2 linked regions of the Archangium violaceum genome follow. Each later gene encodes a partner of the first gene's protein in a complex. Links are inferred from orthologs where the notes say so. Each region holds a gene or a part of one and is shown on either strand. Other genes may lie near its edges. The genes, in order: mnmE and mnmG.

The links.
Region 2: the proteins of mnmE (region 1) and mnmG are in contact, whole or in part, in a solved structure (PDB 9HIP), measured with the Escherichia coli proteins. The link is inferred for Archangium violaceum from one-to-one orthologs.

Annotation. Positions count from the first base shown.
Region 1 is NZ_CP069338.1:3,311,105-3,325,943, forward strand. Bases 5,670-8,549 are described here. They hold mnmE (tRNA uridine-5-carboxymethylaminomethyl(34) synthesis GTPase MnmE), read left to right. Parts: upstream 5,670-6,379; coding sequence 6,380-7,720; downstream 7,721-8,549. Other genes in these bases: JQX13_RS14320 (hypothetical protein), read left to right, coding at 5,670-6,375; JQX13_RS14330 (Uma2 family endonuclease), read left to right, coding at 7,815-8,399; JQX13_RS14335 (Coq4 family protein), read left to right, coding at 8,514-8,549. Also shown: chromosomal replication initiator protein DnaA, read right to left, coding at 1-918; rpmH (50S ribosomal protein L34), read left to right, coding at 1,290-1,442; rnpA (ribonuclease P protein component), read left to right, coding at 1,456-1,857; membrane protein insertion efficiency factor YidD, read left to right, coding at 1,854-2,072; membrane protein insertase YidC, read left to right, coding at 2,086-3,936; JQX13_RS14310 (hypothetical protein), read left to right, coding at 3,933-4,742; JQX13_RS14315 (hypothetical protein), read left to right, coding at 4,776-5,009; more of JQX13_RS14320, read left to right, coding at 5,194-5,669; more of JQX13_RS14335, read left to right, coding at 8,550-9,236; JQX13_RS14340 (SDR family oxidoreductase), read left to right, coding at 9,257-9,931; JQX13_RS14345 (SDR family NAD(P)-dependent oxidoreductase), read left to right, coding at 9,943-10,698; JQX13_RS55365 (general secretion pathway protein GspE), read right to left, coding at 10,709-11,746; JQX13_RS14355 (GFA family protein), read left to right, coding at 12,017-12,448; JQX13_RS14360 (hypothetical protein), read right to left, coding at 12,467-12,757; JQX13_RS14365 (erythromycin esterase family protein), read left to right, coding at 13,634-14,839. UniProt on the Escherichia coli protein: Exhibits a very high intrinsic GTPase hydrolysis rate. Involved in the addition of a carboxymethylaminomethyl (cmnm) group at the wobble position (U34) of certain tRNAs, forming tRNA-cmnm(5)s(2)U34.
Region 2 is NZ_CP069338.1:3,413,492-3,428,321, reverse strand. Bases 8,008-10,878 are described here. They hold mnmG (tRNA uridine-5-carboxymethylaminomethyl(34) synthesis enzyme MnmG), read right to left. Parts: upstream 10,433-10,878; coding sequence 8,582-10,432; downstream 8,008-8,581. Other genes in these bases: JQX13_RS14680 (ATP-binding protein), read right to left, coding at 10,541-10,878; rsmG (16S rRNA (guanine(527)-N(7))-methyltransferase RsmG), read right to left, coding at 8,008-8,483. Also shown: JQX13_RS14730 (hypothetical protein), read right to left, coding at 1-4; bactofilin BacM, read right to left, coding at 16-471; JQX13_RS14720 (ParB/RepB/Spo0J family partition protein), read right to left, coding at 475-1,401; JQX13_RS14715 (ParA family protein), read right to left, coding at 1,554-2,354; JQX13_RS55370 (hypothetical protein), read right to left, coding at 4,487-4,618; JQX13_RS14710 (hypothetical protein), read left to right, coding at 5,063-5,242; JQX13_RS14705 (hypothetical protein), read left to right, coding at 5,508-6,257; JQX13_RS14700 (hypothetical protein), read left to right, coding at 6,333-6,950; JQX13_RS14695 (hypothetical protein), read left to right, coding at 7,561-7,731; more of rsmG, read right to left, coding at 7,821-8,007; more of JQX13_RS14680, read right to left, coding at 10,879-12,556; JQX13_RS14675 (ABC transporter substrate-binding protein), read right to left, coding at 12,516-13,727; JQX13_RS14670 (hypothetical protein), read left to right, coding at 13,948-14,271; JQX13_RS14665 (cupin domain-containing protein), read right to left, coding at 14,278-14,790. UniProt on the Escherichia coli protein: NAD-binding protein involved in the addition of a carboxymethylaminomethyl (cmnm) group at the wobble position (U34) of certain tRNAs, forming tRNA-cmnm(5)s(2)U34.

The sequences.
Region 1 (14,839 bases):
CGCCACCTCGTCCGGCAGATCCAACCCCTCCATCACCGCCTTCTTCTGGAGGATGGCCACCCGCGTCTCGAAGCTCGGCTCCTGGATGTCCGTGATGAGCCCCATGCTGAAGCGGCTGCGCAGCCGCTCCTCCAGCCCGGGCACCTCCGCCGGCACCATGTCGCTCGTGAGGATGATGGCCTTGCCCTGCTCGTGCAGTGTGTTGAACGTGTGGAAGAACTCCCGCTGCGTCTCTTCCTTGCGTCCCAGGAACTGCACGTCGTCGATCATCAGCACGTCGCACTCTTCGCGGAACTTCCGGCGGAACTCCGGCATCCGCTGCTCGCGCACGCTCTCGATGTACTCGTTGGTGAACTGCTCGCTCGACAGGTACACCACCCGCTGCGTCTGATCCCTCTCCCAGATTTTATTGCCGATGGCGTGCAGCAGGTGCGTCTTGCCCAGCCCCGTCCCACCATAGATGTAGAGCGGGTTGTAGGCCCGGCCCGGGCTCTCGGCCACCGCGTGCGCGGCCGCCGCGGCGAGCTGGTTGCTGTCGGCCACCACGAAGCTCTGGAAGGTGAAGCGGGCGTTGAGCCGGGGCGGCCGGGTCCCCGCGGACTTGACCTCCGGTGCGAGTTTGAGCTCCGGCGGAGGCGCCAGGCCCGGCACCACCTCGTAGCCCAGCCGGGCGGGCGTGTCCGTCACCCGCGCCAGCGTCGACTCGAGCAGCCCCCGGTAATGGTCATCCACCCAGTCCTGGTAGAACCGGTCCGGCACCGCCAGCACCAGCGTGTCCCCGCGCACCTCCAGGGGCTGCATCTTTCCGATCCACCCGAGCGCGTAGTCCCGCTTGTCCTGCTTCAGGCAGTCCAGCATCCTTTCCCAGAGAATCTCGGCACTTGGCGGTGGGGGCAGGGTTTGGGCGAGCGCGTTCACGGTAGGGCTCCGATGCGCTGGTGGATCACCAGGCAGGGGGCCGTCCGTGCTAACAGCCCCCCCCTGGGCGATCAAGTTTGCGGCCCCTACCCCAGACATTCCGCACCCCTACGGCCCCCCTTCTGATCGCAGCGCCCGGCGCGGAATCCCCCGCCCCCTCCAACGGTTGTGGCCCCAGCGTTCCCACTCCCACCCCGCTTCACCCCGGGTGTGGGGTGCAAAAGGGTGGCCTCCATCCCCGATCGGACAGGCGGGAGTGATCCGGCGTTGACTTGGGTGGGAGATCGGGTTACGAGCGCCGCCTTCCTTTGCTTTATGGATAAGGGTGCCCGCCCGTGCGGTGGGCGCCCCGTCGTCCCAGGAGTTCAGCCGTGTCCAAGCGCACCTACCAGCCCTCGAAGATCAAGCGCAACCGCACCCACGGGTTCCGCAAGCGCAACTCCACCCGCGCGGGCCAGGACGTCCTCAGCCGCCGCCGCGCCAAGGGCCGCAAGCGCCTGGTGGTCTCCGCTTACAAGAAGTAGCCGGGACGCTCGCGTGAAGGCCGAGGGCCAGGCGCCACCTCGCGACGAGCGCTTTCCCAAGGCCCTGCGCCTGCTCCGGCGGCGCGAGTTCCTCGAGGTCCAGGAGAACGGTCAGAAGATTCCCTCCGACTGTCTCCTGGGGCTCGCCAGGCCCAACGGACGGCCCTACAGCCGCGTGGGCCTCACCGTCTCCACCAAGGTGGGCAATGCCGTGGTGCGTGCCCGCCTGCGTCGGCTCCTGCGAGAGCTCTTCCGCAAGCGCCGCCAGCAATGGCCTTCCGGTGTGGACGTAGTCCTGGTCGTGCGTCAGTCCGCCAAGGACGCATCCTTCCCGGAAATGTCGCGCGCCTTCGATGGAGTCACCCGCAAGCTGCAGAGGTTGTTTCCGTCAGGCCCCCGGGAGTCCGCCCGATGAGCCCGCTCGCCTACCTGCTCGCGCTCCCCATCCGTTTCTACAAGCGGTGGCTGTCGCCGTTGCTGCCCCCGGCCTGCCGCTTCCACCCCACCTGCTCCGTGTACGCCCTGGAGGCGCTGAAGAAGCATGGTGCCCTCCGCGGTGTGCGCCTCATCGTCTGGCGCCTGCTGCGCTGCCAGCCCTTCCACCCCGGCGGCTTCGACCCCGTTCCCTGACCGCCTCTCTTATATGAACGATCTGGATCCGCTCTCGCCCAACTCGGCTGACTCCCAACGGCGACTGCTGGTGGCACTCGCGCTCGCGATGGGCCTCACCTTCGCCTACACCTTCCTCCTCTCGAAAAACGCGCCACCGCCCGAGGCCGGAGTCGCGGACGCCGGGCAGATGGTCGCCGCCACCGACGCGGGCACACCCGCTCCCACCGCCGGTGGGGACACGGGGACGGCGGGGACGCCGCCGCCCGCCGGGACGGGCACCGAGGGGGCCGTGGCCGACGCCGCGCCGCCTCCGCCCGTGCGCACGCTGAACTTCGAGCGTCAGTGGGCGCACTACACCTTCTCCACCCAGGGCGCGGGCCTCACCTCGGCGGTGCTCCAGGGCGAGAAGATGCGCGAGCAGCAGCAGGTCTCCATCGCCGAGGGCTACAAGCTGCTCTTCGGGGGCAAGGTGCCGCCGCCGCCTCAGATGAACCTGGCGCAGCCGGTGCAGGGCCAGGCGCTGCCGCTGGCCATCTCCATCACGGGCCCCCAGCCCCTGCCGGCCGACGCGCGCTACGCGGTGGCCGAGACGGACGCGAGCCAGGGCGCCACCACCTTCACCACGCGCCAGGGGCCGTGGGAGGTGACCAAGAGCATCCAGTGGCCGAAGGAGGGCTTCGAGCTCCTCTACACCCTCGAGGTGAAGAACGTCTCGGGGCAGCCGGTCACCGGTGAGCTGCAGGTGCACTACAACCGCGCCATCAGCCCGGACAGCGAGCACGCCCCGTCCTTCTTCGGCGGCGTGGGCAACCTCAGCTACGCCTCGTGCCACGTGGGCGAGGAGAAGCACAAGCTGGCGCCGGATCAGGGTCAGCCGGAGCCGGAGGAGCTGCGCGGCCCGGTGCACTTCTTCGGCATCGACCAGCAGTACTTCCTCTCCGCGCTCTACCCGCTCGAGGGCGCGCAGCAGGGCCGCTGCGAGCTCGTGGCCACCCCCGAGGCGCGCGGCGTCGTCGCCAGCTTCCCGCTCACCGCCGCCGCCGGCCAGACGGTGACGTACCGCTTCGGCGGCTACCTGGGGCCGAAGGATCCGGACCTGCTCGGCGCCGTGCCCGGCCCGGCCGTGCGCGAGGCCGCCGGCCTCACCGCCTCCGCCTACGCCCCTCAGCTCACGGAGACGATCGACTACGGCATGTGGGCGGTCATCGCCAAGCTGCTGGTCACCATCATGAAGTTCTTCCACGGCCTGGTGGGCAACTGGGGCGTGGCCGTCATCCTGCTCACCGTGTTGGTGAAGACGCTCCTCTTGCCCCTCACCCACCGCTCCATGGTCAGCATGGAGGCCATGAAGAAGCTCCAGCCGCGCGTGGATGAGATTCGCAAGAAGTACGCGGACGACCGCGAGCGGCAGAACCTGGAGATGATGAAGGTCTACCAGGAGAACAAGGTGAATCCGCTCGGTGGCTGTCTGCCGATGCTCATCCAGATGCCCGTGTGGATCGCCCTCTTCACCGCCCTGCGCAACAGCTACGAAATCTACCAGGAGCCCTTCTTCGGTCCGGTGTGGCGCGACCTCACCTACAAGGATCCGACCTACCTGCTGCCGCTCGCGCTGGGCGTCAGCATGATCATCACCCAGAAGCTCCAGCCGCAGATGGGAGACCCGGCCCAGGCGAAGATCATGACCTGGTTCGTCCCCATCCTCTTCACCGCCACGCTGCTCAACTACCCGGCCGGTCTGGCGCTCTACATCTTCACCAACAACATCCTCTCCATCGCGCAGCAGTACGGCCTGAGGAAGTGGCTGGAGAAGCGCGGCGGCGGAAGCGGCGGACTGCCGGCGGGCACGGCCACGGCCACGGCGGGAGGCAAGCGCAAGTGAGCGACGTGCAGGCACCCGAGGCTTCCCCTTCTTCGGCCACCGCGGGCGCCGAGCTGCGCGCCCGCGTGGAGCGGCTCCTCACCGACATCCTCGGGATGATGGGCTTTCCCGCCCGGCTCGACTTCAAGGACGCCAGCGATGGCAGTCTCGCGGTCGCCCTGCACTTCCAGGGCGAGCCGCCTCCCGGCGTCGAGTCCGGCAAGCGCAGCCAGGTGGTGGACTCGTTGCAGTTCCTCCTCAACAAGATGCTCCACCGCCCGGGCGCCGAGCGGCGCTTCGTGCTCGTGGGCGCCGGCGTCCACCCGGAGCCTCGCGGCGAGCGCTTGAAGCGGGAGCAGGCCGCGGCCCAGGCCACCCCCGCTCCCCAGGCCGTGGAGGCGGCGCCACGGCCCGTCCCCGCGCCGCAGCAGCAGCCCCGGAAGCAGCAGGCTCCGGCTCCGCAGCAACAGGCCAAACCGGCTCGGGGACAGGCCGCGTCGCAGCAGCAGGCGAAGGCCGCCCCGGCCCGGACCGTCGAGTCCGACGAGCGCTCCCTCGAGGTGACCGAGGATGCGGCCTTGAAGGAGGCCGCCCGCAAGCTCGCCGAGCGGTCGGCCACGTTGGGCCGTTTCTATGCCCTCGTTACAGTGAAGCCAGAAGACCGCGCGCGCGTCCTGAATGCCGTGGAGGGCGTGCCGGGGGTGAAGGTCTCTTGCGAAGGCGAGGGCCACAACCGGCGCGTGGTGTTCACCCCGGAGAAGCCCGCCCCGCTCCCCAAGCGGAGCATGCTGCCGGAGGACGATGACGAGGATGACCTCGAGGGCTGAGTCCCTCGGGGCCCACCGACGAAAGGGCATGGAATGGGCAAGGCCAAGTCGCTCAAGGACAAGCTATACGGAGCGGCCGTGCTGAAGATGAGCTTCCGGTTGCGAGGTGACGAGGAGTCTCCCGCCTTCAAGTTCGTTTACCCCGGTGTGCTGCGTGACCTGGAGCTCGAGGACGCCGCCGTCGAGAGGTACATCAACGAGAACCGCGAGGCCGTCGAGCGCGCCGCTCGGGGCTCCTCTCCCGCGCCGCAGGGCGAGCGGGGCTAGTCCCCGGGTCCGACGCCCTGGCGTCGGGGGGCTCTGTCGGCCGGCGGTCTTCACCGGTCCCGGGCCGCCACTGGTGGACGTTCCCACCGTCGTCCAGCGGTGGTGGGCCCTCCTTCGGCTGGACGCACGTGGACGGCGCACCTAGCTCGTGCGTCGTGCCCCCCTGGGCACAGGAGGGCTGTCCATGCGGCGCCGAGTCGTTCTCTCCCTGGCCATGTTGATGACGTCCCTTTGTGCCTGTTCGAGTGGCAGGGGAGAACCCGGTCCCCAGGGAGCGCCGGGTCCGGCGGGCGAGAACGTCGTCGGGCCGAAGGGAGATCCAGGTCCCAAGGGGGACCCCGGACCCATGGGCCCTCCGGGCAACTTCGCCCGCATCCGCGTCGTGCCGCCAGGCGACAACCCGCTCATCGGCGGCGAGAACCTGCGCAACGCCGTCCAGTCCATCACCAAGGTCTCCGCCGAGGAGCCGTGGCTCGTCCTCGTCGAGCCCGGGGTGTTCGACCTGGGAGCCGAGGGGCTGGAGTTGCGGCCGTACATCCACGTCCAGGGCTCGGGACAGGCGCTCACCCTCGTGCGCTCCCACGCCCCGGGGCCCACGGTGGTGGGCGTGGACCATACGGAGCTGCGCTCGCTCACCGTGGAGCACACGGGCGGCGCGGGCGAGGCCGTGGCGCTCTCCACCGCCTCGTCCCTGTTCCGCGCGCGCGACGTGGTGGCCCTCGCTCGTGACGGACAGCAGCGCACCGTCGCCATCCAGTCCTCCGCCGGCCCGGGCCCCGGTGGCTTCGAGCGCGTCCAGGCGCTCGCCTCCTCCTCCCAGGGCGACACCGTGGGCTTCTCGTGCGAGGGGTGCACCGCGAAGCTCACGGGCTCCACGTTCCTCGGGCAGGGTGGCAACCGGGCCCTCGGCGTCTCCGTGCGCCAGGGCGCCCTGGAGCTGTGGGACTCCTTCGCCACCGGCGCGGACGGCGGCGCGGAGAGCACCGGTGTGGAGGCCGTGGGTGCTTCCTCCGTGGTGCTCGTCCGTGCCGAGCTCTCCGGCGCGAATGGCGGCGTCTCCACCGGGCTGCGCCTGACGTCGTCCCCCGCCTCCGTGCGGGACAGCACCGTCTCGGGCTCCGGTGCCTCGGGGCGGCAGGCTCGCGCCCTGGAGGTGAGCCGCGCCGACTCCGGCTCCTACTCCGTGGACGTGCAGCGCTCCACCCTCTCCGGCGGCGGCAACTCCGTGTTCGGCGCCGAGGGCTACGTCATCCGCATCGGCGGCTCCCAACTCCGTGGTGGGAACGTGGGCGGCAATGGCAATGTGTCCTGCAACGGTTCCTACGACGAGAACTTCTTCTCCCCCACCCCGCCCGCGTGCCCGTAGTCGCATGAGCTCCCCGCCCGCCACCCTCGCCGCGCTCGCCACCGCTCCCGCCGCCGGTGCCGTCGGCATCCTCCGCCTCTCCGGCCCCGCCGCCCTCGAGGCCGGGCGCATGCTCGCTCCCGGCGTCCCCGCCTCTCCCTCGCCCCGGCACGCGTACCTGGCCTCCTTCGTCGATGCCTCCGGCGCCGTGCTCGACTCGGGACTGTTCCTCTACTTCCGCGCGCCCCACTCCTTCACCGGCGAGGACGTCGTCGAGCTCCAGGCCCATGGCAGCCCCCGGCTCCTGCGCATGTTGCTCTCCCGCGCGCTCGAGCACCCCGCCGTGCGCCCCGCCGGGCCCGGTGAGTTCACCCGGCGCGCCTTCCTGAATGGGCGCATCGACCTCACCCGCGCCGAGGCCGTCGCCGACCTGGTCGCCGCGGACTCGGAGGCCGCCGTCCGCGCCGCCGCCGCGGGCCTCGCCGGAGCGCTGGCCTCGCGGCTCCGGGGCCTCGAGGAGCCCCTGCGCTCGCTCCACGCGGACCTCGAGGGCGTGTTGAACTTCCCCGAGGAGGCAGAGGGCGCCGACGAGGGCGCGGGCGCGCGTGTCGCCGAGCTGCGCGCCGCCGCGGACGCCCTGCTCGCCGAGGTGGGACGCGGACGGCTCGTGCGCCGGGGCGCCCGGGTGGCCCTGTATGGGCCCGTGAACGCGGGCAAGTCCACGCTGTTCAACCGGCTCGTGGGTGAGGAGCGCGCCCTCGTCGACGAGGAGCCGGGCACCACGCGCGACGTGCTGGAGGCCCGCGTCGAGTGGGAGGGACTCGGCGTCACCCTGCTCGACACCGCCGGGCTGCGCGAGTCTCCCGGACGCATCGAGGCGCTCGGAATCGCCCGCACGCGCGAGGTGCTCGCCACCGTGGACCTCGCGGTGCTCGTGCTTCCTCCCGAGGCGGATGAGGCGGAGGCCCAACGATGGCTTCGCGAGGCCGGGGTCACGGCCGTGCTGCGTGTGGCGGGCAAGTGTGACGTCCGGGGAGTTGTGGAGAAGTTGGGGACGGAGCAGGCCGTGTCCGTCAGCGGGCTCACCGGCGAGGGCGTGGAGCGGCTGCGTTCCGAGATGCTCTCGCGCTTGTGGGGCGGTGGAGCGCCCTCCGCCGTCGCCCTCGTCTCCGAGCGTCACGCGGATGCCCTCCGGCGCACCGCCGAGGCCCTGTCGCGCGCCGAGAGCGCCTGCCGCTTCTCCACGCTCGAGGTCGTCTCCGGCGAGGTCGGCCTCGCCCTCGAGTCGCTCGGCGAGGTGTCCGGCACCTGCGCCTCCGAGGCCCTGCTCGACGCCATCTTCCAGCGCTTCTGTATCGGGAAGTAGACACCCGCTCCCCGGCCCGGGGGATGTCAGACCCCTCCTTAGACTGCTTCCCCTGCCCGGCCCACCAGGGCCGTAGGAGGACAGGGTGATTCCGATGTGCAACAGCCAGGCGGCGTACTCGGCTCTCGAGGCGCTGCCCATGGGATGGGTTGGGGAAATCGTCGACGAGGAGCTGGTGGCTTCGCCCCGGCCGGCGCCAGTCCAGGCCCGTGCCGCCTTCATGTTGGGAGTAGAGCTCGGTGAACGGTTCGACCCGCGGCGCGGTGGGTCCGGCCGCTGGTGCTTCCTGCGTGCCCCCGAGTTGCGGCTCGGCCACGATGTGCTCGTCCCGGACCTCGCCGGTTGGCGCCGGGACAGGCTCTCCGAGGCGCCCACGCCGGATGCGCCCTTCCTCACACTCGCGCCGGATTGGATCTGCGAGGTGCTCGCGCCCTCCACCGCCGCGCTCGACCGCACCCGCAAGCTGCCGGCCTATGCCCGCGCTGGCGTGTCCCACGTGTGGCTCGTGGACCCCTCCGCGCGCACGCTCGAGGTGTTCCAGCGCGTCAAGCGCGGCTGGCTGCTCGTCGACACCTACGAGGGCGACGCCATCGTCCGCGCCGAGCCCTTCGCCTCGCTCCCGCTGGAGCTCTCCTCGCTGTGGATGCCCACCGAGAGCTTCCTGGAGCTCGTGCGCTGAGCACGTGAGGCCCGAGGCGCCCGGTCCACGCCGCCCGCCTGCATGGCGTGCCGGGTGACGGGATTTCCGAGTAGGATTTGAAGGTCCCGCCCGGAAGGAAATACCGTTGGGGGTATGAGTCGCTCCCTCAACGAGCTCGCGCGCGACCTGACGCGGCGGCGCGCCACCCTGGGTGAGATCATCTCACCGCTTTCCACTCCCGAGCTCCTGGCCGCCAGCGATGCCGCCCTGCTCGCGGTGCCGGGCTTCCGGCAGCTCCATGCCGAGCGGTGGGATCCCCCGCTCCCGGAGCCCGAGGCACTGGCGAAGCTGCCCGCGGGCACGCTCGGCAACTGCTACGCGCGGTACATGGAGCACTACCGGCTGTTCCCCGACTTCTTCCCCATCCAGGCGAAGCTCGGCGCGGACGCGACGCCCACGCAGTACGCCGTCCACCGGCTCAACAAGTGCCACGACTTCATCCACGTGCTGGGCGCGTACGAGACATCGGACGCGGACGAGGTCGCCGTCGAGTCGTTCGTGTTCGGCGTGGCGCCCGTCGCGCTCGCCTCCTTCCTGGCGGAGGCGGCGGTGCATCCGGACATCCAGCGGGATCGGTACAAGCACCTGCGCGACATCTACTCGGGGCACATCCAGGCGGAGGATTTCGAGCGGGGCGTTGCCGCTGCGGCCCTGTTGGGCGAGCGCTTCGAGACGCTGTGGGAGGAGCCCCTGGAGTCCCTGCGGCGGAGGCTTGGCCTCTCCGCGCGAGCACCCGAGCACCTGGGCCAGACCGGAGTGAACTCCTGCGGCGGCTACACCTCGCTCCCGTTCTTCCATCCCATCCAGCGGACCTGAGCGCCCTATAGTCCCCCCGCATGAGCGCTCGGAATGCGATTGTCGTCGGCGGGACCGGTGAAATAGGCGGGGCCGTCCTCGCCCGATTCAAGGCGGAGGGCCTGCGCGTCGTGTGCGCGTCGAATGACGTGCAGCAGGAGACAGCGGAGGCCCTTCGCGTGGACGTCACGGACGAGGCCTCCGTGACCTCGATGTTCGACAGGGCGGAGCAGGCGCTGGGCGGCCCCATCACCCTCCTGGTGAACTGCTCGGGCGTGGGGGTCTTCGCACCCATTCCGGAGATTTCAGTTCAAGACTGGCGCAAGACGATCGACGTGAACCTGACGGGGGCCTTCATCTGCGCGCGCGAGGCGTTCAAGCGGATGAAGGCAGCGGGTGGCGGGCGGATCATCCACATGGGCTCCGTGAGTGATCACCTCACCCTGGTGGACAACGCGGCGTATGCCGCGTCCAAGCACGGGGTTCGAGGCCTGACGGGCGTCTTGAATGAAGAGGGGAAGCCCTACTCCATCCGGGCCACGCTCATCTCCCTGGGCGCCGTCTACACGTCCTTCTGGCACTCGCGCCCGGAGTTCAGCCCGGCCGACATGCTGTCCATGGACGAGGTGGCCCAGACCCTCTGGGAGATCGCCCGGAAGCCCTTGAACGTCCGCGTGGATGAGATCCGACTGCTTCCTCCCAAGGGGGTGCTGTGATGGGAGCGCCAGTGAACGCGAAGCTCGCGGTCGTCACCGGAGCCAGCCGGGGTATTGGAGCGGCGATCGCGGAAGTGCTCGCGGAGAACGGCTACCAGGTGGCCCTGGTCGGACGGGACGTGGCGGCCCTGTCCAGGCTCGAGACGAAGCTCGGGGACCGGGCGCGATCGTTCGTCTGTGATGTCGCGGACGAGGCCGCGGTGAACGCGACGCTCGACCGCATCGAGACGAGCCTGGGCACTCCCGGCGTCATCGTGAACAACGCTGGCGTCGGAGGCCCCTTCCACCGCGTGGACGAGGTCGACACGGCGGAGTGGAAGGCCTTGTTCGGCGTGAACGTGGATGGCGTGCGCCACTTCTGCCGGTGGGCGCTCCCGCGCATGAAGGCGAGCGGGTACGGGAGGCTCGTGAACATCTCCTCCATCCAGGGACTGTTTGGGGGGGCGCGCTCCTCCACCTACGCGGCCACCAAGCACGCCATCATCGGCTTCTCGAAGACGATCGCCGCCGAGTGGGGTGCCTACGGCATCACCTGCAACGCCGTGTGTCCCGGCTACATCGACACGGAGATGCTGGCGAACGCGGACCCCGAGTCGCGCAAGGAGTTGTTGCGAAGGATTCCCGCCGGGAGGTTCGGAAGCGCCGAGGAGGTGGCCAGGCTGGTGGCCTTCATCGTCGGGCCCTTCGGAGGCTACATCAACGGCAGCGCGCTGGTGATGGACGGTGGCCTGTCGGCGCACCTGGCCAACGACGTGCCCGGGTTCTGAGCCGAGCGCCTCAGCCCGCCGCCCGGAGCTGGGGCACCTCGCCCGCCGAGCGCACCAGCCGCTTCACGGCGCGCAGCATCAGGTCCGTGTCGAGGGGCGCCGCGAGGAAGCCGCGAGCGCCCAACGCCTGCGCGCGCCCCACGTCCAGCTCCGGCACCTTGCCCGCCACCAGCAGCTGCGCCCGGGGACGCCGCTCCAGCGCCTCCAGCGAGGGCAGGGGCGAGAGCACCACCGCGCCCTCCCCCGCCGACAACACCTGCTCCGTGCTCGCCACGTTCGCCTGGTAGCCCGCCTGTCCCAGCACCCGGACCAGCCCCGCCGCCGCCGCCGCGCCCCAGCCGTAGAGCAGCACGCCACCGGCCTCGGGCTCCGGCAGTTCCTCCGTCAGCTCCAGGAGTTCCTCCAACTCCTCCACGTCCAGCGGCTCCAGGAGCGGCAGCTCCAGCGCCTCGCACTCCAGGTTCAGGTCCGGCATCAGGATGGCGCGCCCCTCGAAGCTGGAGCCCTCCATCAGCTCCGCCATGCTGGCCCTGTTCAGCTGCATGTCCGCGTCGGCCTCGGGCAGGGTGATGGCCTCCAGCTCCGGCCGCTTCGGCGACTGCGTCCCATCCGAGTAGAGCCGCTCGATGGCCCGGCCAATCGCCGCGTCCGTCGCGAGCCTCGGCACCACCCGCGCCTTGCTCGTCACGCTGCGCACCGCGTCCAACGACTGCAGGCTCGCCGGGGCGGCGATCGCCACCACCAGCACCATGTCCCGAGGGCCCTCCAGCTTCAGCGGCACCACCCGGTGCATCTCCGCCAGCCGCCTCGGCACCAGCTTCGCCAGGGAGGGCTCCAGCAGCTCCGCGTCCAGATCGATCTCCGGGATGCCCGTCTGGCGAGCCAGCGCCGCCAGCACCTGGCTCGCCGTGCAGAAGCGCATGTCCACCACGACCTGTCCCAGCGGCACTCCCCACTTGCGCTGGTAGGCCAAGGCCGATTGCAACTGCAGCCCGTCCACCCACCCCAGCTCCAGCAGGATTTCTCCCAGGCGTTTCTTCGTTTGCATCGCGCGATCCCCCCGTGTGGTTCGCACGCCTGTGTAGAACGTTTGCAACCAGGGTGTCTTCATCGTTCGCGCCACATGGTTGCAGGCAGACGCCAGCGGTAGTTTACCTTCTGGGTAGTCTGGTTATTCCGGGCGTAAAACGAGCCGTGTGTGAGGTTTTCAACGCCGCGGCGGTTTTCTCTCCGGGTGAGAAACTCCGGTCGCTCAGGAGCCGCGAGAGAGACGTTCCATGGAATCATCACTTCCAGCTCATCTTGACCGGAGGACCTTGTGACAAACCCAGACCGCACGCTCACCGGAAAGTGTCTATGTGGAGCCGTTCACTACGCGGTCGCGGACGAGTTCGTCTACGCAGCGAACTGCCACTGCTCGAACTGCCGGAGGGCGACGGGTTCGGCCTTCAAGCCGTTCGCGGGTATCGAGCGGAACAAGCTGCGCATCACCGAGGGGGAGAACAACCTCATGCGCTTTGGCGAGGAACTCGCTTGCGACATGCGCTGCAAGGTGTGCGGCTCGTTCCTCTATTCAGTCGTCCGCGAGGGCCAGTTCGTTCACGTCGCCATGGGATCGCTCGTCGACGCGCCCACCATCCGCCCGACCGAGCACATCTTCGTCGGCTCGAAGGCGCCGTGGTTCACGATTATCGATGACCTGCCACAGTACGAGGAATACGTCACGACAGCCGGGCCCGATGGCGCATAGCCCATGACGTCCGTGGAATCAGCGCGGAGGTGCGTTCTTCACGGGGCGCTTGATGAAGACGAAGAGCGCCGCGACGACACCTCCGACGACGGCCGCCACCGGGCTGATGAACGCTCCGAAGTTGGCGCCGAGGAGGGGGCCGATCAGCCCGAGGGGGCCGTGCATTCCCTCCCGGATGTCCATGATGAGGCCGATGCCCAGGGGAATGAGGAACCCGGCGACCCCACATGCGACGGTGGCCATCACCACGATGACGATGCTCTTGCTCTTGTCGGGAGCCGGGTTGTTCATGCGCACCGATGATGGCATCCCGGGTTTTCTTCGCGCAAAAGCGGGCCTCGGCGAGTAGGAGATACGGTCCGCTTCGTCTTCCGGTAGGAGGATGGGCATGCGGCCTCCACCCAGGTCGCCCCCGCAGCTGCGTCACCTGCTCCGCGGCTTCTCTGTCTCGGACATCAAAACGGATTCACGCCCGCATGAAGAAGCGGGTCCTGTTGTCCACGTGCTCTCAAGCTGATCGTGTGATGGACGCGGTACTCGTAGTAACTGGTACGCTCCACCTTGATTCCTTGATCGAGCCGCACGACCAGGATGTGCGAGCCGCGTCCCGCGTGTGTAGATGCCCCAATGAAGAGGCTGTTACCCACCGCAGGAAGTGCTGAACGGGTCTCGCGTCAAGTAGACATGGAGCTTACTGTTCGTACGGATCACCCGCTCGGCGAGGATCCCATCGAGACCTGCCTTGTCTGTGTAGTGCAGGTATACGTTGGGATCCAAGTGCAGCAGGTTTCGAATCTCGACAGAGCTCATGTAAGGGTGCATTCACCCAGAGTACTACGACGAGAACATCATCGTCATGCAGCGGATCGGAGGGCAGTTCGTGTTCAACGCGGACTATCGCCTCTATGATGACGAGCTCTGGTTGAAGGACAACGTCTCTCCCCTCGCCGCTGCTGTGACCCTCTCTCCACCCGTTCGCCTTGAAGTGCGACACCCGTTCGTCTTGGAGTGCCACCGATGCGCACCGCCTCGTGGATTCTGCTGCTCCTGTGGGGACTGGGCTGTTCCTCGGTCCGCCCTCCGTCTCGGACCCAGACCGTCCCGGAGGGCCCATCGCTCTCGGGAGTCGTGTTGGGCGCTGATGGAACTCCACTGGAAGGTGCGAGGGTCGCTCTGATTCCCTTCGTGCCCGCCTGGAACCTCCGGACGGATGCCCCGGTGGCGCTCGTCCGGTCGGGGCCTCGAGGCACCTTCGAGCTCAGACCCCTTGCTCCTGGCAGGTATGGCCTCTCCGCCGTCACCCCAAGGGGAGGCGTCCTGTTCACGGAGCGCATCGAGGTGAAGGCGGGCGAATCCGGGGCCCCTCGGGTCCTGCGTGTACCCGAGGAGCGGATCTCCTGGGAGGCCACCGTGGTGGACGAGGCGGGAGCGCCCATCCCCGGCGTGGAGCTGCGCGTCGTCCGGGCGGGCATGCCCTACGATGACGTCGCCTTCCCTTCGGCCTCCTCCTCGGGCCGCTTCCACCTGGAGACCGCACGCGATGGCACGTACAGCCTCATCGCCTCGGCACCGGGCTTCACGACGCGGATGCAGCAGGTGGCGCGTCCGGGCGAGCCTGTCGTCGTGGCCCTGGAGCGGGTCGCGGATGAGTCGATGCGACAGGCGGCCGTGGCCTGGTTGACGCAGAACGCCCTGATGCTCCAGTCCGCGGAGGCGGGACATGGCTTCGAGGACATGGTGCCACTCCAGCCCGTGCTCCGGGATGTGCGCGTGGTGGCCCTGGGCGAGGCCACGCACGGCACCCGGGAGTTCTTCCAACTCAAGCACCGGCTCTTCGAGTTCCTCGTCACGCGGATGGGTTTCACCGTCATGGCGTTCGAAAGCAACTTCGCCGAGATGCTCGCCCTCGACGACTACGTCCTCACCGGACGCGGCGACCCCGTGCAACTCTTGAAGGGGGAGACGTGGGACACGCAGGAGGTGTTGGAGCTCGTGCGGTGGATGCGCCGCTACAACGAAAACCCCTCGCACACGAAGAAGCTCCGGCTCCAGGGTGTGGACATGCAGTACTCGCCCGCGGCGGTGGCCCACGTGGTGGCCTATCTGTCGAAGGTGGACCCCTCCCAGGTCGCCCCCATCCAGACGTCACTCGCCCCCCTCACCGAGCGCAACGCGGGCGCCTTCCTCCGGCTCCCCAGGGAGCGCCACCAGGAGATACGACAGGTGCTCGACACCCTCGCCGAACGCTTCGAGCGCGAGCGCGAGCCCTACACCCGCCAGTCGAGCCCCGAGGCGTGGACCCTGGCGCGACAGAACCTCCGGGTGCTGCGCCAGTACCTGGGTCACCTCCTCCGCGAGGAGAACGGGGGCCGGGATCGGGCCATGGCGGAG
Region 2 (14,830 bases), 100 kb from region 1 along the record:
GCACGGCGGGGCGCACTACTTCTTGCCCTCTCCACCCGGAGGCGGCGGGGTGCTCCCCCCCTTGCCGAGGTTCTCCATCTTGCTGGTGCCCTCGAAGATGACGCCGCGATCCATGGTGAGCGCGGGCGACTCGAGGTTGCCCTTCACGCGCGCGGGGGCGTGCAGCTCGATGAGCTGGGACGCGCGCACGTTGCCCTCCACGGTGCCGTTGATGATGACGGTGCCGGCGTTGATCTCCGCCTGGACGCGAGCGCCATCACCGATGACGAGCACGTCCTTGGTGAAGATCTGCCCGTTGAACTTGCCGTCGATGCGAACCTGCCCCTCGAAGGTGAGCTTCCCCTCGAACTCACTGCCCTTACCGAGCAGCGTGTGAACCTCACCCGGACGCGTTGCCACGGATTCATCCTCCCGTCTGCCACCTAGAAGCGGTACGTTGGTTTTCTCTTCTTTTTTGCCGAGGAGCGCCACGCGCTACTCCTTCCTGAGTACCTTCAGGATGCGGTCGAGGTCATCGTACGAGAAGTAATCGACCTCGATGGTCCCTTTTCCGCTGCCCTTCTCCACCAGGCGCACTTTCGTACCGAGCACCCGCTGGAGCTCCTCTACCAGGGACTTCACCTGGGGGCTCGGCTTCTTCGGGGTGGCGGAGTCCTTGCCCGCCTTGGCGCTGCCCTTGGCCTGCTGGACGAGCTTCTCGGTGTCACGCACGCTGAGCTTGCGGGCGGCGACCTGGGCGGCCAGCTCCGTCATCTCCGGGATGCGGGGCACGCCGAGCAGCGCGCGGGCATGGCCGGCGCTGAGGTTGCCCTCGGCCACCATGCGCTTCACCTCGTCCGGCAGGCCGAGCAGCCGCAGGGCGTTGGCCACGGTGGAGCGCTCCTTGCCAACGCGCTGGGCCACCTGGTCCTGGGTGAGGCCGAACTCCTCGACGAGCCGGTGATAACCCTCGGCCTCTTCCATGGGGTTGAGGTCCGCGCGCTGGAGGTTCTCCACCAGGGCGAGCTCGAAGGCCTCGACCTCGGTGACCTCGCGGACGATGGCGGGAATCTCATGGAGGCCGGCGAGCTGCGAGGCGCGCCAGCGACGCTCACCGGCGATGAGCTTGTAGCCCTCGGAGTCCTTGCGCACGAGCACCGGCTGCAGGACGCCCTGCGCCTTGATGGACTCGGTGAGCTCGCGCAGCTTCTCCTCGTCGAAGTGGCGGCGCGGCTGGAGCGTGTCGCGTTTGATGGCCTCGATGGGGAGCTTGAGGACACTGCCCTTGGGAGGAGCGGCGGGCTCGGCCGGGAGCACCACGGCCGCGGCGGCCGCGGCGGCCGCGGGAGGAGGAGCCGCCTGGGGGATGAGGGCGGAGAGGCCACGGCCCAACGCCCGCTTCTGCTTGTCACCATTCACCACTGCGTCGTCTCCGCCGGGCGAGCCCGGCATCACCAGCCCGGGGAGCACCCGGGCGGACAGGTCCTTCACGGCGGAAGCGGGTGGACCTGGGGAACCCGCTGACCCGGCGGCCCGCGCCTATATAAGGATGCAGGCGGCGGCCGGGCCGGGCACTACGCCACCTTCCGAGCGGGGGGCGGGTTGGGCTCGCGCTGCATGATTTCGCGGCCGAGCGCCAGGTAGCTCTCACAGCCCTTGGACTTGATGTCGTAGAGCAGGATGGGCTTGCCGAAGGACGGGCACTCGGACAGGCGCACGTTGCGCGGGACGACGGACGTGAAGACCTGCTCCTTGAAGAACTCGCGCACGTCCGCGACGACCTGGTTGGCGATGTTGGCGCGCGAGTCGAACATGGTGAGGAGGATGCCCTCCATCGTCAGGCCGGGATTGAAGGCCTGCTTCACCAGGTCGATGGTGTGGTTGAGCTGGGAGAGGCCCTCGAGCGCGTAGTACTCGCACTGCAGCGGGATGAGGACGGAGTCCGCGGCGATGAGCGAGTTGAGCGTGAGCAGACCGAGCGACGGCGGGCAGTCGATGAGGATGTAGTCGTACTGCTCGGCGAGCGGACGGAGCGCGTCGCGGAGGCGGTACTCGCGCCGCTCCTGGTTGACGAGCTCGACCTCGGCGCCGGTGAGGTCCGGGGTGGCGGGGACCACCTGGAGGAAGCGCAGCTCGGTGGGGTGGAGCAGCTCGCTCATGGGGCGCCCTCCGAGGAGGGCGTCATAGACGGTGCCCTGGAGCTGGTCGCGCTTGAGCCCGAGCCCGCTGCCGGCATTGCCCTGGGGGTCCATGTCGACGAGGAGCACCTTGCGCTCGGCGGCGGCGAGGCTCGCGGAGAGGTTGATGGCGGTGGTCGTCTTGCCGACGCCGCCCTTCTGGTTGGAGATACAGATGATTCGACCCACGTGGCCCATCCTTGCGACGCCCCGGGAAGTACCCGGGGGCTCTGCGGGGGAGGCAGCTACCGGATCCGCATTGATCCATCAAATCGCCGGCTGATCCAGTCCGCGACCGGATCAGCCTTCTAGCCTGCCTGCCTGACATCCCCGCGCCGAGCCAGGAGGCTCGAGGACCCCGAGAACCCCCTCCCTCTCCCCCCGGGAGAGGGCCTGGGTGAGGGTACCGGGTGGAAAAGCGAGGGTCCGCGTTCCACGTGGAACACGCGTTCGAGGGAGGGGCACGACAAGAACCCGAGGACTGGAGTACCGGAGCCGCCCCGTGAGCCACCCCACCGGGCGGACCCTCCACGAGGCCCGGTCCCATCCCGCCGCCCCTGGGGCTCCACCGCGGGGACCGCGGCCGCCAGCGCCCGTTCCACGTGGAACACGTGTTCGCGGAAGGAACCCGAGCACCGGGCACGAACCGGAGAGCAGGCCCCCTCCGAACGAGCACGCCGCGAGAAACATCTCCTGACAGGGTCTGCCGGCACATGACGCCCCCCTGTTCCACGAGGAACACGCGTTCGCGGATGGCGCTCCAGCTCCAGACACGCCCCCCGGAGCCAGCCCCCCCGGCCTGGCGGTTCCACGTGGAACGCGACTCCGCCTGAAAGACGCCCGCCCCCTCACTCGCCCCGGCACTGCTCCACGAGGAACAGGCTCCGACCGCCGGAAGGCGCCCTCCCCCTCCTCGTTCCTCGCCGGACACGCTTTCGCCGCGGAGGTCCTCGGGTACAGGGACGCGGAGCGGCGTCCCGGAAGCGCCGGACGGCGCACGCACGGGCCGACGTTCCACGTGGAACAGAGCCCCGCCGGGAAGCGCCCTCCCCTTCCGCCTCGTTCCACGTGGAACACGCTTCCGCTACGGGGAGCAGACAGGTGCCAGAACAGGGAGACGGAGCTGCGTTTTGAAGGACTCGGGCGGCACGCACGGGGCGGACGTTTCACGTGGAACAGAGCTCCGCCGGGAGCCCCCCTCTCCTCCCCAGCCCCTACGGGGGCCTCCAGAACCAGACATGCGGAGCGTCACCCCGGAAGACCGTGGCTGCGCGCACGGATCGTCGTTCCACGTGAAACAGGCTCTGATCGAAGGCGCCCTCCCCTCCCTCTCGTTCCACGTGGAACACGCTTCCGCTGCGAGGGCCTCCAGAACCAGGGGACCGGGCGGCATCGCGGAAGACCCGGGCGAAGAGCTCGAATCGACGTTCCACGTGGAACACGCTCCAGCCAGGGAGCCTCTCCGGGAACCGGGTGTGGTCCCAGCTCCGATGCTCCAGGCAGGATGCTCGGACCGACGTTCCACGTGGAACAGTCCCCGACCTGAAGGCCTCCTTCCCCTCCTCCGTGTTCCACGTGGAACAGCCCCCTGCCCGAAGGCGCCCTCCCCTTCTGCCCTGTTCCACGTGAAACACGCGCGCGCGGGGGAGCCCAGGCGCCCGGGGACGGAGCCGAGAGGCGGCTCCTCCAGCGGGCACCGCGGGGGAGCACACCGCCCGGCATCGCTCCCACGTTCCACGTGGAACAGCCCACCTGCCCCGGGACGCCCGTCCTCTCTTCCTTGTTCCACGTGGAACATGCTTCCGCGAAGGGGGACCTCCGGGGCCCGGGGCGTGGAGGGGCACGCCGTCCGGAGGCATCTCCGGCGGAGCTGCCCTTGTGCCGGGTTTCGGCCAGGCCGGAGCCCTCCTCTGGACTCCTGTTCCACGTGGAACACGCCCGGGCACGCCGGGACATCCTCGGCTACAGGCGGCCCCGTCCAGCCTGCCGGCCAGACCGCTGGCGCGGTCCCGCGCCATCCGCCCACGACCCGCTCGTCGCCGGTAGCGGTCCGAGCGGCGGCATCTCCGCCCCGGAGGCAGCGGCTGACCCCGCCACGCACCTCGAGGCTCGGTGCTCCATGGACCCCGACTGCTCCTGATGCCCTGGCTCCCCTTCGCGTCCCCGGGGACGGGCTCCCCGCCCCCAGCGCAGCCGCCCCTGGTTCGAGCCGGTGGTTGTGGGGACGGCCCGACGGCGGAGTCCCCGAGGGAGGCGTTCCGCGACCCGGGACTCCGACGAGGACGGGGGGCGCGCCCTCTGGGACAACTGCCCCATGTGCCCAACACCGCTCAGGAGGACACGGATGGAAACCGGGTGACGGCGGTGTCCTCGCCCTCCCTGGTTCCCGTGGGCGCGCTCCGCACCTGGCCCGTGACGGTGGCGAACATCGGCACGCGCGAAGCCACTCGGACGTCACTCATCTTGGCGCTCCCGAGCACGTTCCGACGGGGTCGTCACGGGCAACAGGGTCTCGTGCCGACTCGGAGAGGCGCTCGGGCCCCCTCCTCTGGCTTCCTGGGGCGCGCGGCCTCCGGGTTCCTCGGCCACCTTCACGAGCGTGTTGAAGGTCTCCGAGCCCGGAGGGCTCGTGCAGGAGCTGTCCACCGGCTGTGCGCGACCGGAATCGGACTCATCCAACAACCGCACCACGCTGTCCGTGTCCGTGGAGCCGCCCCCTCCTCCACGCCCCGGTGCAAGCTGTAGGACCTGGGACACACTGCAAGGCCCCGTGCCATGAGGGGAGGCCTCGCACAGGTTCACCCTCCGGGGCCCGTGCCCAACTTCCCGTCTCTCGGAGCTCGACATCGAGCGCCCTCTCGGGCCCACGGGGTCCGCGCGGGTGCTCCTTCACCTCGAGAGGGGGGATGAAGATGGAAGCCATCCTGCGACTCGCCGAAGTGGCCTCGGGTATCGCGCGCACCGCCGGGTCCGCCCAGGTCGTCAACTTCATCGCCGTATCCCTGGTCATGTTCCTCATGGCCGTCGTCTGGCTCCTGCTCAGCCGCAGGCGCGCTCCTCCCAGGACCCGGCGTCGTCGCCGGTAGAAGGGCGTAGACCCGCCCCCCCTCGATCAGAGGGAGAGGGGGCCTCGCGCGGGCTCAACGTGGGAGCATCCCTCCCCTCCCCCGCTACTCCCGCTTCGCGAACGGAGCAGACACGACCTGGCTGGGGTACTCGACCCCTGGCTCCGCGCTCACCGCGCCAGTTCGCGCACACGGGACCGACGCTGGGCGTCTCTCTCCATGGCACAATGGCGGACAGGGGGTTCTCCGTGTCCTTCATCGCGCCGTCCATGAGCGTGGAACTCTCATGAGGTCCGTGGTTCCGCTCCTCCTGCTCGCATTGGGTTGCACCACTCCCTCCTCACACGCGCCCTCCGCAGCGGACGCCACCCTCGCCCGAGGGCCGTGGTTGGAGGTGCCCGCGGTGGAGATGCCCACGGGAGACACCTCCATTCCCATCAGCCTGCTCAAGGACGTGGCCGATGCGCTCCTCAGGCGCCCGGGTGCCAGGGTGTGTGACCCCATGACGAATCGGCCCATCCCCGGCCTGTCCACCGAGTACTGCTCGACGGTGTATGTCACCGGAAATGCCGATTCCCTCTCCTGGCGCGTCACCGAGCCCCTCACGGGAACCCACAACCGATGCAACCCGTTCTTCGTCGTGAAGGACGAGGACTACCCCGCCTCGCAGGTGTGGGTCGTGGGCTATATCCACAACCACCCGTGCGGCGCGGTGCCCTCCTCACTCGACCTTGGCGCATGGCCCACGGACGCGTTCAACCCCTATGTGGCCATGGCGGAAGTCCGCCTGGTTCCGGGCAATCCGGCGCCGGCCGTCCACGGAAAGACGGCCATCGAGATGGCCTCGGCGCTGGTAGCGGAGCGCCAGGACGGCACTCGCCTCTTCCTGCGCTACTTCCCCACGGGCGAAGTCCAACAGTGGAGCCAGGGAAAGGCTCGTTGGATCTCCTTGGGTCGCTGTGCCCCACGCGGAGAAAACAGCCTCGGCACCGGCCCACAATGCAGCGAGGAACCTCTGCGGTTGTTGCCCGAATAGGGGCCGAGCATGGGCGACAGTATGCAATCCCCTGCTCCCAGAGCACCCGTGGCCCGGAGCGGTTTCAGGAGAGAAATGATGAAGGCATGTGCGCTCGCAGTACTCACGGCGGTGCTCTGGGGATGCGCCGTGCCCGCCTCCGCGTGGAAGGGGGAGGTCCAGTGGCCGGATGAGCGCTCGGCCCAACTCCGCGTCCCCTCCTTCGAGGCAGGCGCCGCGCTCGCCGCAGCAGCTGCTGTGCGCGAGATGGTGCGGACCAACCCGTTTCCAAACCTCTTCACGGGATGCTCCAGCCCCGAGCAGGGACTGAATGTCGCCGTCTTCACGGGCCCGACCCCGGGTCTCTATTACGTGAAGGTCATTCAGCGCTTCGATCGGTGCGGAGGCCCGTACGTGCGCGTACTCGACGGCTGGTACTTGTATGCCGTCACCCCCCAGGGCGAAGTGGTGGCGGAGGCCCCCTACCCTCCCGAGGAGGACACCTCCGCCGCCCCTACCCCCTCCAGCCCACCTCCTCCTCCCGAGCAAACGCCGCCACCCGCCGCTCCGCCCCCGAGTCCGGGAGCCGATACGCCCGCGCCGACACCACCGTCGGCCCCCGCCCCCGCGCCTCCACCTCCGGCCGAGTCTTCCCCCACCTCGCCACCCCCCGTCCCTCCGGCACCTGCTCCTGCAGGTCCGGTGGCTCCATGAAGGTATGAGGGAGCTCTCCCCATGGTCGTGGGTCCATCATCCCCCACCCGACCTCCTGGTAGACCCCGCGCGACTGGACGAGGCGTTCCGCTCACGCCCCCAAAAAGGCGAGAGGCGCCCGCCGCCAAGCGAGCGCCTCTCTGGGTCGTGACCGCCTGAGCGGACACGCGTCGAAAGTCCATCCATCCACAGAACGAGCAGGCCCCTTCGACTTCGCGGGAGTCCGCTCTCAGTCCTGTTTCCTGTTTCTCTTGGAGTCCGCTCCGATTCCAGTTTCCCGCTTCGCTTGGAGTCTGCCCCGATTCCCGATTCCTCTACGGAATGGATGCGCACCGCGCGCGCTGTAGTCAATTGGGTGCATGCGTTTGAACCCGTTCCGCGACGGTACGCGGCGCTCGAACATCCTGGCCAGGGCGCGCATCGCGCCTGCCCTCCGATGAACAAGACTCTTCCCCAGGGTGCATCCCCTCCAGGGTTCTTCGCTCCGGACCGAATGCCTACCTTCCGGCAACTCCCAACCGCCAAGGGGAGCCAACCCACGGAGCGCCTGCGGCGGACACGCGTCGAAAACCCCGCGTGCGCTCCTCAATAATCAAGGAGTCGGTTACGCATGGAACCATCCTCAATCATCACCGTGGCGAGCGAGCTCGCGTCGTCCTCGCTCGAGCCCGTCGATGTGCTCGTCTTCCTCTCCGTGGTGCTCGTACTGTTCATGCTCGCCGTCACATGGCGGGTCCTGAACGTGATGGAGCGCTCCGAGCAGCTGCGTCGGCGGCGGTGAGCTGACTCGCCGAGCACGGAGCCACCGGGCTCCTCGTTTCCGAGCCCGGTCCTCCCTCCTCCCCTCCCAGAGAGGGGAGGAGGCCCGGCTCACTCCCGCTTCGCGAACGCCGCCACCTGCCGCTCCGCTCCCGAGAACGGCAGCCGGTACGCCCTCGCCGACACCAGCGAGAGGCCCCGCTTCTCCGCCTGCGCTCGCAGCTCGTCCTCGCCCTGCGCCTTGCCCAGCATCGCCACCACGTGCCCTCCCGGCGCCAGGTACGCCGGCGCCAGGTCCAGCCAGTCCGGGAGGTCCATGAAGGCGCGGGCGATCACCCGGTCCGCCCTCGGCAGGCCCTCCGCGTCCGGCTTGCCCTCGGCGCGCGTGTGCACCGCCTTCGTCCCCGTCAGCCCCAGCCCCGCCACCACCACCACCGCCTTCAGGTACCCCACCTTCTTCCCCACCGCGTCCACCATCGTCACCGACAACGACGGCCTCGCCATCTTCAGTGGCAGCCCCGGGAACCCCGCTCCCGCTCCCACGTCCAGCACGCTCCCCGCCCCCTCCACCTCCGGCAGCACCGCCAGCGAGTCCAGGAAGTGTTTCTCCAACACCTCCTCCTCCGCCGTTATCGCCGTCAGGTTCACCTTCGCGTTCCACTTCAACAGCTCGCCCATCAGCCGGTGCAGCCTCGCCGGCACGTCCTCCCCCACCGTCACCCCCAACGCCCGGCACCCCTGCTGAATCTGATCGGCGAAGCGCGCGTTATCCACAGCCGGCCCTCCCTGCTCGGGGTCTCAACCCCTTGAAATGATTCACACCTTGGGCTTCTCCAGACTTGCCCACACCTTGTCCACACCCCCCTGTGCGATCAGACACCGCACTCGCGAGGGCCTCCGGCGCCCCCCAGCCCGCCACGCTTGAGCGCCACGAGCAGCAAGGAGAACGCCGCCGGCGTCAGCCCCGGAATCCGCCTCGCCTGCCCCACCGTCGCCGGCCGCACCTTCTCCAGCTTCTCCACCGCCTCCGCCGACAGTCCTCTCACCCCTGCGTACGAGAAGTCCCCCGGAATCCTCCACCCGTCCCACGCCTCCGCCTCCCTCGCCGCCGTCCGCTCCGCCATGACGATGTAGCCCTCGTACTTCACCTCCACCTCCACCTCCTCCACCACGTCCGGCGCCAGCGCGGGCCAGCCCTCCGGCTTCTCCGCCGCCAGCGCCGCGTACGTCACCTCGGGCCGCTTCAGCCGCGCCGCCAGTCCCGTGCGCTTGAGCCGCGCCACCTCCTCCGCCACCGCCCTCCCCCGCGCCTCCACCCGCTCCAGCACCTCGCGCGACACCAGCCCCACCCTCGCCCCGTGTTTCGCCAGCCGCAGGTCCGCGTTCCCCTCGCGCAGCTTCAGCCGGTGCTCCGAGCGGCTCGTGAACATGCGGAAGGGCTCGTCCACCCCCTTCGTCACCAGCTCGTCCACCAACACGGCCCCGTGCGCCTCGTCCCGCCCGAGCACCAGCGCCGGCTCGCCCTTCACCTTCAGCCCGGCCTGAATCCCCGCGTACAGCCCCTGGAAGGCCGCCTCCTCGTAGCCGCTCGTCCCGTTGAGCTGTCCGGCGAAGTAGAGGCCCTCGATCGCCTTCGTCTCCAGCGTCTCCTTCAGCTGAGTGGGCGGCGCGTAGTCGTACTCCACCGCGTAGCCGAAGCGCGCCACCTCCACCTTCTCCAGGCCCGGCAGCGTGCGCAGGAACTCGAGCTGCACCTCGGCCGGCATGCTCGTGGACAGGCCCGCGGGGTACACCAGCGGCGAGTCGGGGCCCTCGGGCTCGAGGAACACCAGGTGCCGCTCGCGCGCGGAGAAGCGCACCACCTTGTCCTCCAGCGACGGGCAGTAGCGCGGGCCCCGTCCGACGATTTCCCCCTGGAACAGCGGTGAGCGGTGGATGTTGTCGCGCAGAATCCGGTGCGTCTCCGCGGTGGTGTACGTGAGCGCGCACGTGACGGCGGGCTGGCACGGGAAGGACGTGGAGCCGAGCGTCCACTTCGTGCGCAGCGACAGCGGACGCGGGGGGAAGTCTCCGGGCTGGGGCTCGAGCGCGGCCCAGTCGATGCTGTCGCGCAGGAGGCGCGCGGGCGTGCCCGTCTTGAAGCGGCCCAGCGAGAAGCCGAGCGAGCGCAGCGAGTCCGACAGCCCCTTCGCCGCCTCGTCGCCGAGCCGTCCGCCCACCTCCTTCTTCTCGCCCACGTGCATGAGCGCCTGGAGGAAGGTGCCCGTGGTGAGCAGCACCGCGCGCGCCGCCACCTGCGTGCCGTCCCCGAGCACCACGCCCGCCACGCGTCCGCCCTCGGCCACCACGGAGGACACCTCGGCCTCGTGCACGGTGAGGTTCGGCTGGGCCCACAGCACGGACTGCAGGGTGCGCGCGTAGGCCTCGCGGTCGCACAGCACGCGGGTGGCCTGCACGGCCGGCCCCTTCGAGGCATTCAGCGTCTTGAAGTGCGTGCCCGCGAGGTCCGCCGCGCGGGCCATCTCCCCGCCGAGCGCGTCCAACTCGCGCACCAGGTGGCCCTTGGCGGTGCCGCCCACGGCGGGGTTGCAGCTCATGACGGCGGCGCGCTCGCGCTTGAGGGTGAGGCCCAGGGTGGACAGGCCCATGCGCGCGCAGGCCAGGGCGGCCTCGCAGCCCGCGTGGCCGAGCCCCACCACGATGACGTCGTACCGGAGATTCATGTCGGCAGGAAGGAAGGCGAGCGGGCGACAGGGGCGTCCCCGCGTGGTGCCTCACTTCTCACGCGGAGCACCCGGGAAGGCAAGCCGCGTGGTGGGCCGGAGCGCCCCTCAGGCGGCCTCGCCCGACACCTCGCCCACCGGCAGCTCCACCGTGAAGGTGGCCCCCTCCCCCGGCCGGCTCTCCACGGAGATGGTGCCCCCATGGGCCCGCACCACCTGGCGCGTGAGGTAGAGGCCGATCCCCAGCCCCCCGAAGTGCTGCTCCGGCACCCCGCGGCTGAACGGGTCGAAGATGTGCTCCAGCTCGCTCTGCGACATGCCCATGCCCCGGTCCCTCACCACGAGGCACACCGCGCCGTCCCGAGGCGTCACACGGATGTCGATGGGCCTGCCCTGGCCGAACTTCACCGCGTTCTGCACCAGGCCCGACACCACCAGCTCCAGCCGGCGCGGGTCCCACTCGCCGACCGCCGGGCACCGCAGCTCGCGCACCACCGCGGAGCCGCTGGCCGTTATCTGCCGCTGCAGCCCCTCGAGCACGCCCGCCACCACCTCGCACAGGTCCACCCGCTTGCGCCGCGGCACCAGCGCGTGGCCCGCGAGCAGGTGGGACACGTCCAGCAGTTGATCCACCAGCAACCCGAGCCGCCGCGTCTGCCACTCGGCGGCGGACAGCTCCGCGAGCAGCATCTCCGGCGTCAACGGGGCCCCGCTCCGGCCGCGGCGCAGCAGGCTCTGCAACCGCAGCTGGAGCGGCAACAGGGGCGTGCGCAGCTCGTGCCCGGCCACCGACAGGAACGTCTCGCGCAGCCGCAGCGCCTGCTCCGCCTGGCGGTAGAGCCGCGCGTTGTCGATGGCGATGGCCGCGCGCCGCGCCAGCTCCTCGGCCAGCGCGAGCTCGGCGGGCCCGTAGCGTCCCGGCTCGGCGGCGGCGAAGGTGATGGCGCCCAGCGCGTGCCCCCGGGCCACCAGCGGCACCGTCAGCAGGCTCCGCAGGCCCAGCCTCCACGCGAGCCGGAAGTGCTCGTCGTCCACGCACACCGAGCGCAGCGAGTCCTGCGTGAGGTGCGGCTCCAGCACCCACCTGCCGGTGCGCATGGCCACGGCCGCCGGCACCTTCGAGTCCGGGCCGGGAGGGTAGCGCCGCTGGAGCTCCTCGAGCAGCGGCGTCTTCGACACGTCCATGTGCGCCCCACTCACCCGGCGCAGCTCCCCCTCCTCCACCAGGTCGATGACGCACCAGTCGGCCAGGGTGCCCACGCACACGGAGGCGATGCGGGGCAGCACCTTCTCCAAATCCAGCGACTCCAGCAGCACCCCACCGGCCTCGGCGAGGAAGGCGGAGGCCGCCTCGGTGCGCTGGCGCTCCTCCAGCTCCTTGCGCAGCGACTCGCGCATCTCGTTGATGGCCGCGCTCACCTCGTCCAGCTCGTCCTGGCGCAGCCCGTCCGTCACCGCGCGCCGCAGCACCAGGGGGGCGTCCAGGTGCTCGGTGTCCAGGCCCCGCGTGTAGGCCGCCATGGTGGCCAGGTGCTGCGTCACCAGCCGCTGGAAGAGGATGAAGGCGAAGAGGGCGAAGAAGAGCGTCTTGCCCGCCTCGGTCGCGAGGATGACGAGCACCCGGCTGCCCAGCTGGGACTGGATGTCCTCCAGGGTGGCGCCCACGCGGAGCGTCCCGAGGAAGAGCGCGCCGCGGTGGAGCGGGAAGTCGCGGGTGAGCTCGCGTCGCGCGCCGTCGCCGGCCGTGTAGTGGGTGCCCAGCGCGCTGTCCACCTCCGCGAGCGCGATGCCCGGCAGCGTGGTGATGCCCTCGAGCTGGATGCGCAGGTGCTCCTCGTCCAGCGACCAGAGGCTCTCGGCGATGCTCTGGGCGTAGCTGGAGCGGATCTGCTCGAAGCGCGCCTCGAGCTCCCGCACCTCGCGCTGGTAGTCGGTGACGAGCTGCACCAGCGTGCCCAACAGGCTGACGGCGGCGCTGAAGAGCAGGATGTAGAGGAGCAGCCGGCGGCCGAGCCGGTTGCCCGAGTGCAGCCACCGCGAGCCCCAGGGGGAGCCCGGCCCGCGCTCCGGCGGCGCATGCGGCTCAGGGTTCGTGCTCGTGCGGTGGAGGGCGGGGGGTTGCATTCGTGTCCAAGGGTCCGCCCGGCAGTCGGCCATGCCGCTGCGCGAACAAGGTCTGGAGGGAGAAATCGTAGTGCTTCAGGCGGGGGTTGGCTGCTTTCGAGAAGGCCCGGAAGTCGAATGCCTCCCAGTCGGGCCGGGCGAGCACGTCCTGGTAGGCCGCGACGTTGGCGCGCGTGAGGGGGTGGAATGGCGTGCGCCAGTCGAGCCGCTCGGAGGCGAAGTCGAGCCCCTGGTGGTGGTCGTGGAGGAGCACCAGGGCCCAGGCCCCTTCCAGGAAGTGCCCGCCGAGGCTCGTCTCCAGCGTGCCCTCGCGCACGGCCTGGAGCGCCTGGGGCGTCCAGTCGATGCCCCCCACCAGCACGTCCACGCCCGGGCGGCGGCCCGCGTCCTCGATTCCCCGCGCCGCCCCCAGCGCCATGTCATCACTGGCGGCCCAGACGACCTGGACCTCCGGGAAGCGGCGCATCAGGAGGAACGTCTTGCGCCGGGCCTCGTCCCCCAGCCAGGAGGCGGTGACGCTCTGGAGGAGCTCGGCGCCCTTCCACTTCGAGAGGGCCAGGCCCAGCCCCTCGTTGCGGAGGATGGCGGAGGTATCGCGCCGGGGCCCCTCGAGCGCGACGAGCCGGACCGGCGCGTCCGGGGAGGGCCCGCGCGCCCGGGCCGCCTCGAAAAGGAGCCACGCCAGCCGCTCCCCCGCCCCCAGGTCGTCCGGCAGCATCTGGCCAATCCACCACGTGAAGAGCTCGCGCGGCCCGCCGACGCGCTTTTCATCCTCGGGCCGCAGCCCCGAGTTGATGATGAACACCGGGACGCGGGCCTGCTCGGCGATCTCCAGGACGCGGGTGCCGATGCCGCGGTGGATGGAGGTGATGAGGTAGTCGGGGCGCTCGCGCCCGCTCACCAACCGGCGCACCTGCTCGAGCATTTCGCCCGGCCACTGGGCGATGACGGAGTCGACGAAGTCGATGCCGAGATCATTCGCGGCGGCCCGCATGGCGCCCACGACGTTGCGCCGGAAGGGGTTGTCCGGCAGCGCGTCGAGGAACACCACGCGCATCCGCCGGGGCGCCGGGGCGGACGGCGGGGGCGCCGGAGCCACGGGTGGCGCCGCCCCCGAGAGGAGCAGGAGCGACGTGAGGAGGACGCCGAGGCGTCTCCGGAAAGCGGACATGGACAAGCAGCTCCCCCTTCTGCGCGCGGCGCCTCCGAAGCGGAGGGGAACCCCACGGGACGAGCGTAGCGTTGGATGGGACCCGGCGGTAATCCTCCCCCCTCGAGAAACGCTCACCCGTGAGCGCTCCGCGGCGGGTTGCTGGACCTCCGACGCACCCTGCCTTGACGCGGCGTGAACCTCGGGAGAGACAGGGGCCTCCCTGCTGGGGGACTCCTATATGAAAAAGACCTTGTTGCTCCTGACGTGCCTGCTGTCCGCCGGCTGCATCACGAAGAAGGCCACGCAATTCGCGGTCCCGAAGGAGCGCGCCACCGAGTGCGTGGCGCACTGCAACGATTTGGACATGAAGCTCTCCGCGGTGGTCATCATCAGCAGCTCGGCCGGGTGCGTGTGCGAGCCGAGGGACGCGCAGGCGAGCACGGGCAACGGCGCGGCGGCGGTGGTGGGCGGCGCGATGATCGCCGAGGAGGAGGCGCGGCAGCAGGAGCAGCAGGAGCGGCAGCGGCGGCACCAGTCCCCCTCCATCCCGCGGAGCCAGTAGAGCGGCTCACTTCTGCTCGGGGAGGGTGAAGGACTCCACCGTGTCGAGCGGGCAGAGGGAGACGGTGCGACCGACGCGGACCATGCGCTTGTTGTCGCGAGGGAAGTCGGCGACCTCCATCTCGCGCCGCTCGCCGCCGGAGAGGTAGACGAGGTCCTCGGAGAAGGGGTTGCGCAGGTGGTGCCCGACGGACGGGGTGGGGAAGCCGAGGAAGTCACCGGGGCCCACCTCATGCTGCGCGTCGGCGATCTCCGCGATGCCGCGGCCGGACAGCACGTACATCCACTCCTCCTCGAGCTGGTGCGAGTGGAAGATGAAGGACTCCTTGCCGGGAGGGATGCGGAGCAGGTGCACGCCGGTGCGGCGCAGGCCCACGAGGTCGCTGAGTGAGTGGCCGTGAATCTCCGAGCGGGGGTTGAGCGGGTGCTGCTGGGACTCGGTGGGGATGCGGGCGCGGTCGGCGGCGCGCGAGAGCGGGGACTTGGGCGCGGCGGGGCTCTTCTCGGTCTTCTCGGACATGAGTCACTCCAGGTGGGTGTGAGGGGCCCGGGTTCTAATC